One region of the Streptomyces sp. NPDC054866 genome, then DNA from elsewhere that is predicted to be linked to it. Evidence: riboswitches for the same ligand, from Rfam matches in the RefSeq annotation. Region 1 holds a riboswitch; each other region holds the start of a gene.

The links. Region 1 has a riboswitch for cyclic di-AMP ahead of ACWGI2_RS30390 (transglycosylase family protein). Riboswitches for the same ligand answer to the same signal wherever they lie in the genome.
Region 2: it holds a riboswitch for cyclic di-AMP, as region 1 does, so the genes downstream of both, ACWGI2_RS17190 (NlpC/P60 family protein) here and ACWGI2_RS30390 (transglycosylase family protein) in region 1, are expected to answer to the same signal.
Region 3: it holds a riboswitch for cyclic di-AMP, as region 1 does, so the genes downstream of both, ACWGI2_RS00485 (M23 family metallopeptidase) here and ACWGI2_RS30390 (transglycosylase family protein) in region 1, are expected to answer to the same signal.

Annotation. Positions count from the first base shown of each region.
Region 1 covers NZ_JBSGZA010000006.1:506,631-510,402, forward strand. Annotated here, with positions in the region: gene ACWGI2_RS30385 (transglycosylase family protein) at 1-940, shown strand, start outside; cyclic di-AMP (ydaO/yuaA leader) riboswitch at 1,123-1,310, shown strand; gene ACWGI2_RS30390 (transglycosylase family protein) at 1,314-2,027, shown strand; gene eno (phosphopyruvate hydratase) at 2,291-3,571, shown strand; gene ACWGI2_RS30400 (FtsB family cell division protein) at 3,661-3,772, shown strand, end outside.
Region 2 covers NZ_JBSGZA010000003.1:377,969-381,740, reverse strand. Annotated here, with positions in the region: gene pcrA (DNA helicase PcrA) at 1-1,276, opposite strand, end outside; cyclic di-AMP (ydaO/yuaA leader) riboswitch at 1,520-1,676, shown strand; gene ACWGI2_RS17190 (NlpC/P60 family protein) at 1,685-2,893, shown strand; gene ACWGI2_RS17185 (hypothetical protein) at 2,979-3,332, opposite strand; gene ACWGI2_RS17180 (NlpC/P60 family protein) at 3,652-3,772, shown strand, end outside.
Region 3 covers NZ_JBSGZA010000001.1:119,747-123,518, reverse strand. Annotated here, with positions in the region: gene ACWGI2_RS00495 (HPr family phosphocarrier protein) at 1-107, shown strand, start outside; gene ACWGI2_RS00490 (GntR family transcriptional regulator) at 249-935, opposite strand; gene ACWGI2_RS00485 (M23 family metallopeptidase) at 1,176-1,976, opposite strand; cyclic di-AMP (ydaO/yuaA leader) riboswitch at 1,989-2,152, opposite strand; gene ACWGI2_RS00480 (M16 family metallopeptidase) at 2,373-3,772, opposite strand, start outside; gene ACWGI2_RS00475 (M16 family metallopeptidase) at 3,770-3,772, opposite strand, start outside.

The DNA.
Region 1 (3,772 bases):
CCTGATCGTCGCGGCAGGAGTCGCAGGATCGGCCATCGCCATCCCGCTGCTCGGCGCCACCAGCGCGAGCGCGGCGGACACCGCCACGTGGGACAAGCTCGCGGAGTGCGAGAGCGGCGGATCCTGGAGCGCGGACGCGGGCAACGGCTACTACGGCGGGCTCCAGTTCTCGCAGCAGACCTGGGAGGAGTACGGCGGCCTCGACTTCGCGCCGAGCGCCGACCTGGCCAGCCGCTCGCAGCAGATATCCGTCGCCGAGAAGGTCCTTGACGACCAAGGGACCGAGGCCTGGCCGAGCTGCGCGCCGATCGCCGGACTCACCCAGGACGGCGCCGCAGCCGACGTCGACCCGGGCGCCCCGATCACGACGATTCCTTCTGACGAGCCGTCGGAGCCGACCGGGTCCGACGAGACGTCCGAGTCGTCCGAGCCGAGCGAGCCGAGCACGTCACCGAGCGAGTCGGCCGACCCCTCGGACAGCGCCGAGCCTTCCAAGAAGCCCTCCGAGGAAGCTTCCGAGAAGCCGGACGCCGACGACGAGGCACGAGACAAGAATCACGACGAGTCCGACAAGCCGGATGACTCGGCCAAGTCCGGTGACCCGGACAAGTCCGGGCAGGACGATGCCACTTCGCCCGCCCCCACCCCTCCCGCCGGTGAGGGCGAAGGCCGCCACCGCGGCGACAGCGCGGACGACGAGCCGTCAGGCGACGCCTCACGCGAGGGCTCGGGCCGGCACGCCTCCCGTGGCGACGAGCGTCAGAAGGACGGCTCCGAGGGGACGTACACGGTCCGCTCCGGAGACAACCTCTGGACCATCGCCGACGAGCACGACGTGCAGGGCGGGTGGGCCGGGCTGTACGCCGAGAACGAGCAGTCGGTCGGCTCCGACCCCGACCTCATCCTTCCCGGTCAGAGCCTCGATTTGGGCGAAAAGTAGGGGTAGTTGGCGAGTCGCTTTGCGCTTGATATCCCAATTGGCGCAAGTGAGACATGGGTCTCAGAAGCCCTGATCGTCTTTGAAATTCGGGCGATCGCATGACTACGGTCGTGACCGCTCGCCACAGCGGGCCCCGCCGGTCGGTACGCCGAGTCCTGCCAACGGCCGTTCGGGAACAGTCGTCGCGTAATGCGCCGTAGGCAGGAGCGGGGGACCCAAGGTTTCCGCCGGACCCGGCCGTTCGGCCTCGTGAGAGCGAGGCGGACGGACAGGAACGGCTAGGGGTTAAGTCGCGCTCAAGAAGCGCGGCCGGGCAACTTCACTGGCCCGAACCCGACAGCTCACCTCGCAGGCGTCGGTGAGGGGATCACTCATGCTGTTTTCCAGCAAGGGCAAGCACCGCCGCCCGTCCAAGGCCACCCGTGTCGCCACGCTCGCCGGCGTCACCGGTGTCGCGGTCGCGGCCCCGCTGATGGCGGCCGGCTCGGCCTCCGCCGCGACGAACTCCGAGTGGGACGCCGTCGCCCAGTGCGAGTCGGGCGGCAACTGGTCCATCAACACCGGCAACGGCTACACGGGCGGCCTGCAGTTCTCGTCGTCCACCTGGGCCGCGTACGGCGGCACGAAGTACGCGCCCACCGCCGACAAGGCCTCCAAGGCCCAGCAGATAGAGATCGGCGAGAAGGTCCTCGCGGGTCAGGGCAAGGGTGCCTGGCCGAGCTGCGGCGTCGGCCTGTCGAGCGCCTCCAACGAGGGTGGCGGTGCGCAGGAGAGCGCCCCGCAGCAGCAGCAGCCCCAGGAGCAGCAGCCGCAGAGCGCGCCCAGCGCCCAGACCGAGCAGCCGCAGCAGGCCGCTCCCAAGGCCGAGGCCCCCAAGACCGAGTCGAAGAAGACCGTCGAGACCCCGACCGGCAAGACGGTCAAGAAGGGCGACGGCGAGTACAAGGTCAAGAAGGGTGACACCCTCTCCAAGATCGCCGAGGCCAAGGACGTCAAGGGCGGCTGGCACAAGGTGTACAAGCTCAACGGCGACATCATCGACAACGCCGACGTGATCTACCCGGGTCAGCAGCTGCACCTCAGCTAAGCAGCTGTCAGTGGCGGCGCCCCGGCGGAGGCGCCGCCCCGCCCCGTCCCCACGGGTCCACCCCGCCCCGGTGCGCGTATCCCCCGTACGCACCGGGGCGGGGTTCATTTGTCCCTCGCCGCTTTGTTCCGTTCGGAAACTTTTTGCTCTCGGTTTGTCCACAGGACGGTCGCTCGGCTGGCTGTTGCCCGGGAGCCGGTTAGGCTCGTGTCCGCGAGGCCAACGCCCCGCGTACCCGCGTCACATCCCAGAAGGAGATGCTCGTGCCGTCCATCGACGTCGTCGTAGCCCGGGAAATCCTGGACTCCCGAGGCAACCCCACGGTCGAGGTCGAGGTCGGCCTCGACGACGGCAGCACGGGTCGTGCCGCCGTTCCGTCCGGTGCGTCCACCGGTGCTTTCGAGGCCATCGAACTCCGTGACGGTGACCCCAACCGTTACCAGGGCAAGGGCGTGGAGAAGGCCGTCCTCGCCGTCATCGAGCAGATCGGCCCGGAGCTCGTCGGGTACGACGCGACCGAGCAGCGCCTGATCGACCAGGCGATGTTCGACCTCGACGCCACCGACAACAAGGGCTCGCTCGGCGCCAACGCCATCCTCGGCGTCTCGCTCGCCGTCGCGCACGCCGCGTCGGAGGCCTCCGACCTCCCGCTCTTCCGCTACCTCGGCGGCCCGAACGCGCACCTGCTGCCCGTTCCGATGATGAACATCCTGAACGGCGGGTCGCACGCCGACTCGAACGTCGACATCCAGGAGTTCATGATCGCGCCGATCGGCGCCGAGTCGTTCTCCGAGGCCCTGCGCTGGGGCACCGAGGTCTACCACACGCTCAAGAAGGTCCTGAAGGACAAGGGCCTCTCGACCGGCCTGGGTGACGAGGGCGGCTTCGCCCCGAACCTGGACTCCAACCGCGCCGCGCTCGACCTCATCCTCGAGGCCATCAAGCAGGCCGGTTACGTCCCCGGTGAGCAGATCGCGCTCGCGCTCGACGTCGCCGCGTCCGAGTTCTACAAGGACGGCTCGTACGCGTTCGAGGGCAAGTCCCGCTCGGCCGCCGAGATGACCGAGTACTACGAGGAGCTCGTCGCCTCGTACCCCCTCGTCTCCATCGAGGACCCGCTGTTCGAGGACGACTGGGCCGGCTGGAACGTCATCACCGAGAAGCTCGGCGACAAGGTCCAGCTCGTGGGCGACGACCTGTTCGTCACCAACCCGGAGCGCCTGGCCCGTGGCATCGAGGAGAAGTCGGCCAACGCCCTTCTGGTGAAGGTCAACCAGATCGGCTCGCTGACCGAGACCCTGGACGCCGTCGAGATGGCCCAGCGCAGCGGCTTCAAGTGCATGATGTCCCACCGCTCCGGTGAGACCGAGGACGTCACCATCGCCGACCTCGCCGTCGCCACCAACTGCGGCCAGATCAAGACCGGCGCCCCGGCCCGCTCCGAGCGCGTCGCCAAGTACAACCAGCTGCTTCGCATCGAGGAGATCCTCGACGACGCCGCGGTGTACGCAGGCCGCAGCGCCTTCCCGCGCTTCAAGGGCTGAGGCGTAGCCACCTCGTAGTTACCTACGTCCCCGTACTCGGTCCCGTACCGTGTGCGGGGACGTACGTACGTATCGGGGAGGCGGCACACATGGCCGTGAAGGACCGCGACCGGTTCTCCACCGCGACCAGGCTGCGACTGCTCGGCGAGCAGACCGCGGAGCGTGTCTACCGCTCCCAGACCAAGCGCCAGGCGCGCCGCT
Region 2 (3,772 bases), on a different contig from region 1:
GGTAGAAGATCGCGACGTCGCCCGCCTTCGCGTCGCCCGCGTCGGTGAGCCGGTCGATCTCGTCGGCGACGAACTGCGCCTCGTCGTGCTCGGTGTCGGCGACATAGCCGATGATGCCCGCGCCCGCGCCCGCGTTGGTCCACAGGTTCTTGGGTCGGCGGCTTTCGTTGCGCTCGATGACGGCGTTGGCCGCGGTCAGGATCGTCTGCGTGGAGCGGTAGTTCTGCTCAAGGAGGATCGTGGTCGCGTCGGGGTAGTCCTCCTCGAACTGGAGGATGTTGCGGATCGTGGCGCCGCGGAAGGCGTAGATCGACTGGTCCGCGTCACCCACGACACACAGCTCGGCGGGGTCGTCACCCTCGCCTCCGGAGGGGCCGACCAGCTCGCGCACCAGGGCGTACTGGGCGTGGTTGGTGTCCTGGTACTCATCGACCATCACGTGGCGGAAGCGGCGGCGGTAGTGCTCGGCGACCTCCGGGAACGCGCGGAACATGTTGACCGTCGTCATGATCAGGTCGTCGAAGTCGAGGGCGTTCGCCTCGCGCAGCCGCGACTGGTACATCGCGTACGCCTGGGCGAGCGTCCTCTCGAAGCCGTCGGCGGCCTGGCCCGCGAAGGTCTCCTCGTCGATCAGCTCGTTCTTCAGGTTCGAGATCTTGGCGCTGAAGGACTTCGGCGGGAACTTCTTCGGGTCGATGTCCAGGTCGCGGCAGACCAGCGCCATCAGCCTCTTGGAGTCGGCGGCGTCGTAGATCGAGAAGGAGGAGGTGAAGCCGATCGTCTTCGACTCGCGGCGCAGTATGCGCACGCACGCGCTGTGGAACGTCGACACCCACATCGCGTTGGCCCGCGGTCCGACGAGCTGCTCGACGCGCTCCTTCATCTCGCCCGCGGCCTTGTTCGTGAACGTGATCGCCAGGATCTGTCCCGGGTGCACATGCCGCTCGGCCAGGAGATACGCGATGCGGTGCGTCAGGACCCGGGTCTTGCCGGAGCCGGCGCCCGCGACGATGAGCAGCGGGGAGTCCGCGTGCACGACGGCCGCGCGCTGGTTCTCGTTAAGACCGTCGAGCAGGGCAGCCGGGTCGATCACTGGGCGCGGGGCGCCGCCGCGGTAGTGCGCGTCCCGGGGCACGGGCGCGTCGAACTTCCCGTCGAACAGATCATCCGGAACGGACTCCGGAGCACTGTCCTCGGGCGGCGGCGGGGGCTCTTCCTCCGAAGCCCGTGAGGGCTTGAGGTCCGCCAGGAAGCTGTCATCAAAGAGGCTGCTCATCGCCTCCCGAGTCTAGGCGGCCCCACTGACAACCCGCCCCGGGTTCCGGCCAGGTCGATCCGGCTACGCCCCGCCCGCTTCTGATCACTCTCCGCCACGGCACGGGGTGCCCGCGTCAAGAGCTTCGTAAAGTAACGAAAACGTATCGGGCATATCGAACATCAACCTTCACACGGGCCACACGAGTTGGCTAGCGTGCTCCGCGGGCTGCTCGTACTCCCACCGGCGAACCCCGCCGGGAACGGGCGGCCTCCGCCGAGTTCGATCTCCTCGGAGCCGGGGACCCACGATGAACTTGGGGTGAATCGGTCCCGTACGAAGTACGGGACTGTAGGGCAACCTTCCGGAACCACCCGCCCGAACCCGACAGCTAACCCGGTAGGCGGTCTACGGAAGGAGTCGCCTCCCTTGGCGTCGCACCGCAAGCCGCGGACCCGCATTGCCGGCCTACGCGCCACCCCCGCCATCGGCATCACGACGGCAGCCCTCACCTCCGTGGCCCTCCTGTCACAGAGCGCGCAAGCGGCACCGTCCGCGCCCCGGAAGCCCAGCCTCGAAGAGGTCCAGAAGAAGGTCGACGACCTCTACCACCAGGCGGGCGTGGCCACCCAGAAGTACAACTCGGTCAAGGAGCGCACCGACAAGCAGCGCAAGAAGGTCGACACACTTCTCGACGACGTGGCCAAGCGCACCGACAAGCTGAACGAGGCCCGCCAGGAGCTGGGCACGTTCGCCGCGGCCCAGTACCGCACCGGTGGCGTCTCCGAGACCGCCACGATGATGCTCGCCGACGACCCGCAGAGTTTCTTCGACCAGAACCACCTGTCGGACCGGCTGACCGCGCGCCAGAAGAAGGCGGTCGACGACTACCAGACGCAGCAGGCATCGGCGACGAAGCAGCGCACGAAGGCCGCCAAGAGCCTGGAGACGCTGAGCGACTCGCGGGACGAACTCAGGACGAGCAAGCAGACCGTCCAGAAGAAGCTGGGCAAGGCGCGCACGCTGCTCTCGGAGCTGACGGCCGAGGAGAAGGCACGGCTCGCGGCGATCGAGAAGAAGAAGGAAGAAGAGGCCAAGCGCAAGGCCGCCGAGCTGGCGCGCAAGCAGGAGGCCGAGGCGGAGGCCAAGCGCAAGGCGGCGGAAGAGGCCGCGGCCAAGGAGCGCGAGCAGGGCAAGGAGACCCCGGACTCGGGCTCCGGTTCCGGTTCCGACACCGGCTCCGGCACGGGCTCCGGCTCTGGCTCCGGCGACACGGACAGCGGTTACGCGACGAAGGCCGCGAAGGTCATCAACTTCGCCGAGGCCCAGATCGGCAAGCCGTACGTGTGGGGCGCCACCGGCCCCGACTCCTACGACTGCTCCGGGCTCACCCAGGACGCGTGGAAGGCCGCGGGGATCTCCCTGCCGCGTACGACGTGGGACCAGGTGAAGGTCGGCACGACCGTGAAGACCGCCGATGCCAAGCCGGGTGACCTGGTCTTCTTCTACGACGACATCAGCCACGTAGGGATCTACATCGGCGACGGCAAGATGATCCACGCCCCGAAGCCGGGTGCGAACGTCCGCGTCGAGTCGATCTACTACATGCCGATCCACAGCGTGGTGCGCCCCGCGTAGCCGCCGCCCACGAGAACCCTTCACACGAGTCAGACGAGAAACGGCCCTCCACGCGCGCGTGGAGGGCCGTTTTCCGCGGGTCGTGTCAGGTCCACAGCACCGCGATGAAGATGTTCGCGACAGTCAGCAGCCCGACGGCGCCGAACATCCCCTTGTCCACCTTCTCCTCGTCCCGTTTCACATAGACCAGCGCGAGGATCACGATCAGGACGGCCATCTTGATGCCGATCTTGACGTTGTTGACGGGGTTGTCGTCCGCCTGGTTGAGGCCCACCAGGATCACGCCCGTGACGAGCATCGTGAGCGCGCCGTGCAGCATGGCGGGGCTGAAGCGGGCCGTGCCCTGACCCATCTGCTTCATCTGGGTGAGGAAGCCGCCCAGGAGGGAGGCGATGCCGATGATGTGCAGGCCGACGAAAAGATGGGTGAGTACGTCCATGGGCCCGGAGCCTAGCCGGGCCCTTATCACCACTCCGTAGCCAGGTGGGCCCCAAGCCCCGCATCGGTCACACGCGCATGCGAAGAGCGCCGACCCGACAGATCACGCAGTCACATACGGTCACCGGGCCGCCCACTTCCGCCAGTTGCGCACAATCCGTCACCAACCCGTGACGGTCAGGTTTAGCGTCCTTCGTCAGGTGACCGGCTCCCCACTGCCGCCCGGACCAGGGGCGGCATCCGGACACCACCGCCGAGAATCCGGCGGCGGTCCGCTCCCCCTGTGCGGGCCGCCGCCGGAACCTTAAGGAGCCCCCTTCGTGGCAGCGCACCGCAAGCCGAAACAGCGCTCGCTCAGTGGCCATACGGCCCGCACCGCCGCCACCATCGCCCTCGCCGGGGCTGCCACGGCCACCGCCTTCGACGGCACGGGACACGCGG
Region 3 (3,772 bases), on a different contig from region 1:
GCGAGGAGATCACCCTCGCCTCCGACGCCGAGGGCGCGGACGCCGCTCTCGACCGTCTGGCGAAGCTGGTCGCGGACGGCCTCGAGGAACTCCCCGAGACCGTCTAGTAAAGACTGATACTCATACACCGAAGGGCCCGCCCGAAATAGGGGCGGGCCCTTCGGTGTTTTTTTCTGCTTCGGGCAGCGGAAATAATGCCCCGACGGAATACCCTGTCGAATAGCACTTCTTTGTATACGGCGCTTCTGTTAAAGGCGCAGACCCGCCGTGTTTACGGAATGTTGCGAACCCCTCACAGCCGAGAGATTGCGCCCGAAGCGCAGCCGGTGCGCGGACGTCGTCCGTTCCGTGTGGGCGGCGGTGAGCGACCTGGCCCTTTCCGCGTCCCCGCGAGCGACGGCGTCGACGATCGCGGCGTGCTCGGCCCAGGCCTCCGCGGGGGCGGCCGACGTCTCGACCACGTACATCCAGGCGATCTTGTGCCGGAGCTGCGTGAGCAGTGCCGTGAGGCCCTGGCTGCCGGACGCCTGGGCGAGCGTCTCGTGGAACCAGCCGCCCAGGGAGCGCAGATCCTCGCTCTGACCGCGCCTCGACCGCTCCTGGCCGAGCCTGACGAGGCCGCGCAGGACCTTCAGGTGCGCCTCCGTGCGGCGCTGTGCGGCGCGGGCCGCGCCCAGCGGCTCCAGGAGCGCGCGTATCTCCAGGAGGTCGGCCGCCTCCTGTTCGGTGGGCTCCGCGACGCACGCGCCCGCGTGCCTGCGCGTGACGACGAACCCCTCGGCCTCCAGGGTGCGCAGGGCCTCGCGCACGGGGACGCGGGAGACTCCATAGCGGCGCGCCAGCAGTTCCTCGGTGAGCCGGCCACCCCGTTCGTAGACACCGGAGACGATGTCGTCCCGGATGGCCGTGCATACCGAGTGCGCGGGAATGCGCATGACTGACCTCCGCCTTAATCCCCGCGAAACGCGGTCGATCGACGCCTGTTCAGCGACTCTATTGCAGAACGGCTGAATTTCCGACGGTCGACCGAAATCCAGGGATACTTTTAGCCAAAGGAGATACGGGAACGGCGAAAGCCCCGGCTCTCGACGAGCCGGGGCTTTCGTTGAATCAGTGCGCTTCGCGCGTCCGCCTGGATCGGCGTGGATCACGCGACCGCCCGGGATCGGCGTGGATCAGACGTTGACGCCGTGCGAGCGGAGGTAGGCGACCGGGTCGATGTCCGTGCCGTAGTCCGCGCCGGTGCGGGCCTCGAAGTGGAGGTGCGGGCCGCTGGAGTTGCCGGTGGAGCCGGAGAGGCCTATCTGCTGGCCCGGGGTGACCGCCTGGCCGACCGTGACACCGAGGGACGACATGTGGCCGTACTGGGTGTACGTGCCGTCGTTCATCTTGATGACCACGTTGTTGCCGTAGGCGCCGCCCCAGCCGGCCTCGACGACGGTACCGGAGCCGACCGCGTGGACCGAGGTGCCGGACGCGGCGTGGAAGTCGACGCCGGTGTGGCTGCCGGAGGACCACATGGCGCCGCCGGTCTGGTAGCCCGTGGAGATGGACGAACCGGTGATCGGCGACACGTAGCTGTTGAGGCGCTTGCGCTCGGCCTCGCGAGCGGCACGCTCCTTGGCCTCGCGCTCCTTCTTGGCCTTGGCCTTCGCCTCGGCCTCGGCCTTGCGCTTCGCCTCCGCGGCCTTCTTCTTGGCGGCCTCTTCGGCCTTCTTGGCGGCTGCGGCGTCGTCGGCGGCCTGCTGCTGGGCAGCGGCCTGCGCGTCGATGCTCTGGGCGAGCGAGTCGCCCACGGAGATCGCCTGGGTCAGGCCGGTGTGCTCAAGGGCCGCGTCGTCGGCGGCGAGCGCCGGAGCGGCCAGGCCTCCGATGACACCAGTGGTGGTGAGGGCGGCGACGCCCGCCACGTTCGCGGTCGTACGCGTGAGGCGGCTCGGGCGACGGTGCTTCCCGGTGGCACGGGTGAACGCCATGAAGCGGCTGATCCTTTCCTTCCTTCTCGCCTACCGGGTTAGCTGACGGGTTCGGAGCAGGAAGGTCTCCTACGAGTCCCTCACCTCACGGCGAGGTTCCCGATTCACCCCAAGGGGACATGTGGGTCCCCGGCTCCCCTGGCTCGCGCCGTACGGGGACTCGGCGATGACCGTCCGGTGCCGCGGGTGCGGCGTACTGCATGACGAACAGCCGGACCAGACGCTAAGCGGGGCGTCTTTCAAACGACAAACGGATCAGAGCTTTTGTAGCGCACGCCACAGGTCAGACACGTAACCTCCATAGCAATTCGGACATATGAGGACCCCAGTGGCATTTTCTCGCCACTGGGGTCCCGATATGTCCTGACTGTCACTCAGCTCGCAGTCACCCCGCGCTCACCCCGTGACCACACTCACTTCACCGATGCCGAGCGCCCTGACGGGCTCCTCGATCTGCGCGGCGTCACCGACGAGCACCGTGACGAGACGGTCCTCGGGGAAGGCGCTCACCACGGCGGCTGTGGCCTCCACGGTTCCGGTGGCGGCCAACTGGCGGTACAGCTGGGCCTGGAAGTCGTCCGGCAGGTGCTGCTCGACCTGGTCGGCGAGAGTGGCCGCGACGGACGCCGCCATCTCGTACTTGAGCGGGGCCACACCCACCAGGTTCTGGACAGCCACATCGCGCTCGGCGTCCGTCAGGCCGTCGGCCGCGAGGGTGCGCAGGACCTTCCACAGGTCGTCGAGGGCCGGGCCCGTGGACTCGGTGTCCACGGAGCCGCTGATGGCGAGCATCGCGGCTCCCGTAGCCCCCTCCGGGGAAGAAGGTGCGGCGGAACGCAGGACCTGGGCGAACGCCCGTACGCCGTAGGTGTATCCCTTCTCCTCGCGCAGGACGCGGTCCAGGCGTGAGGTGAGGGTGCCGCCCAGGCAGTACGTGCCGAGCACCTGCGCGGGCCAGACGCGGTCGTGCCGGTCCGGTCCCACGCGGCCGATGAGCAACTGCGTCTGGACGGCGCCAGGGCGGTCCACGATGACGACACGGCCTGTGTCGTCCGCGATCACCGGGGGCACCGGACGCGGCTCGGCGGTGCCGCCCGTCCAGGCGCCGATGGTGTCGGCGAGGACGGCGTCCAGGTCGATGCCGGTCAGGTCGCCCACGACGACCGCGGTCGCCGTGGCGGGGCGCACGTGCTTCTCGTAGAAGGTGCGCACCGCCGCCGAGTCGATGGCCGTGACCGTCTCCTCGGTGCCCTGGCGGGGGCGCGACATGCGTGAGGTCGCCGGGAAGAGCTGCCGGGAGAGCTCCTTGGCGGCGCGGCGCGCCGGGTTCGCGGCCTCGTGCGGGATCTCGTCCAGGCGGTTGCGTACGAGGCGTTCGATCTCGCTGTCCGCGAAGGCGGGGGCGCGCAGGGCGTCGGAGAGCAGGCCGAGCGCCTTCGGGAGGCGGGAGACCGGGACTTCGAGTGAGACGCGGACGCCGGGGTGGTCGGCGTGCGCGTCCATGGTGGCGCCGCAGCGGTCGAGTTCGGCGGCGAAGTCCTCGGCGGAGTGTTTGTCCGTGCCTTCGTTGAAGGCCCTCGCCATGATCGTCGCGACGCCGTCAAGGCCCTCGGGCTCGGCGTCCAGCGGCGCCTCCAGGTGGACTTCCACGGCGACGACCTGCTGGCCGGGGCGGTGGCAGCGCAGCACGGTGAGGCCGTTGTCCAGGGTGGCGCGCTCGGGCGCGGGGAAGGCCCACGGCCGTGCGGTGCCCGCCTGGGGCTGCGGGTGGAACTGCATCGTTGCGGCCTCGGTCA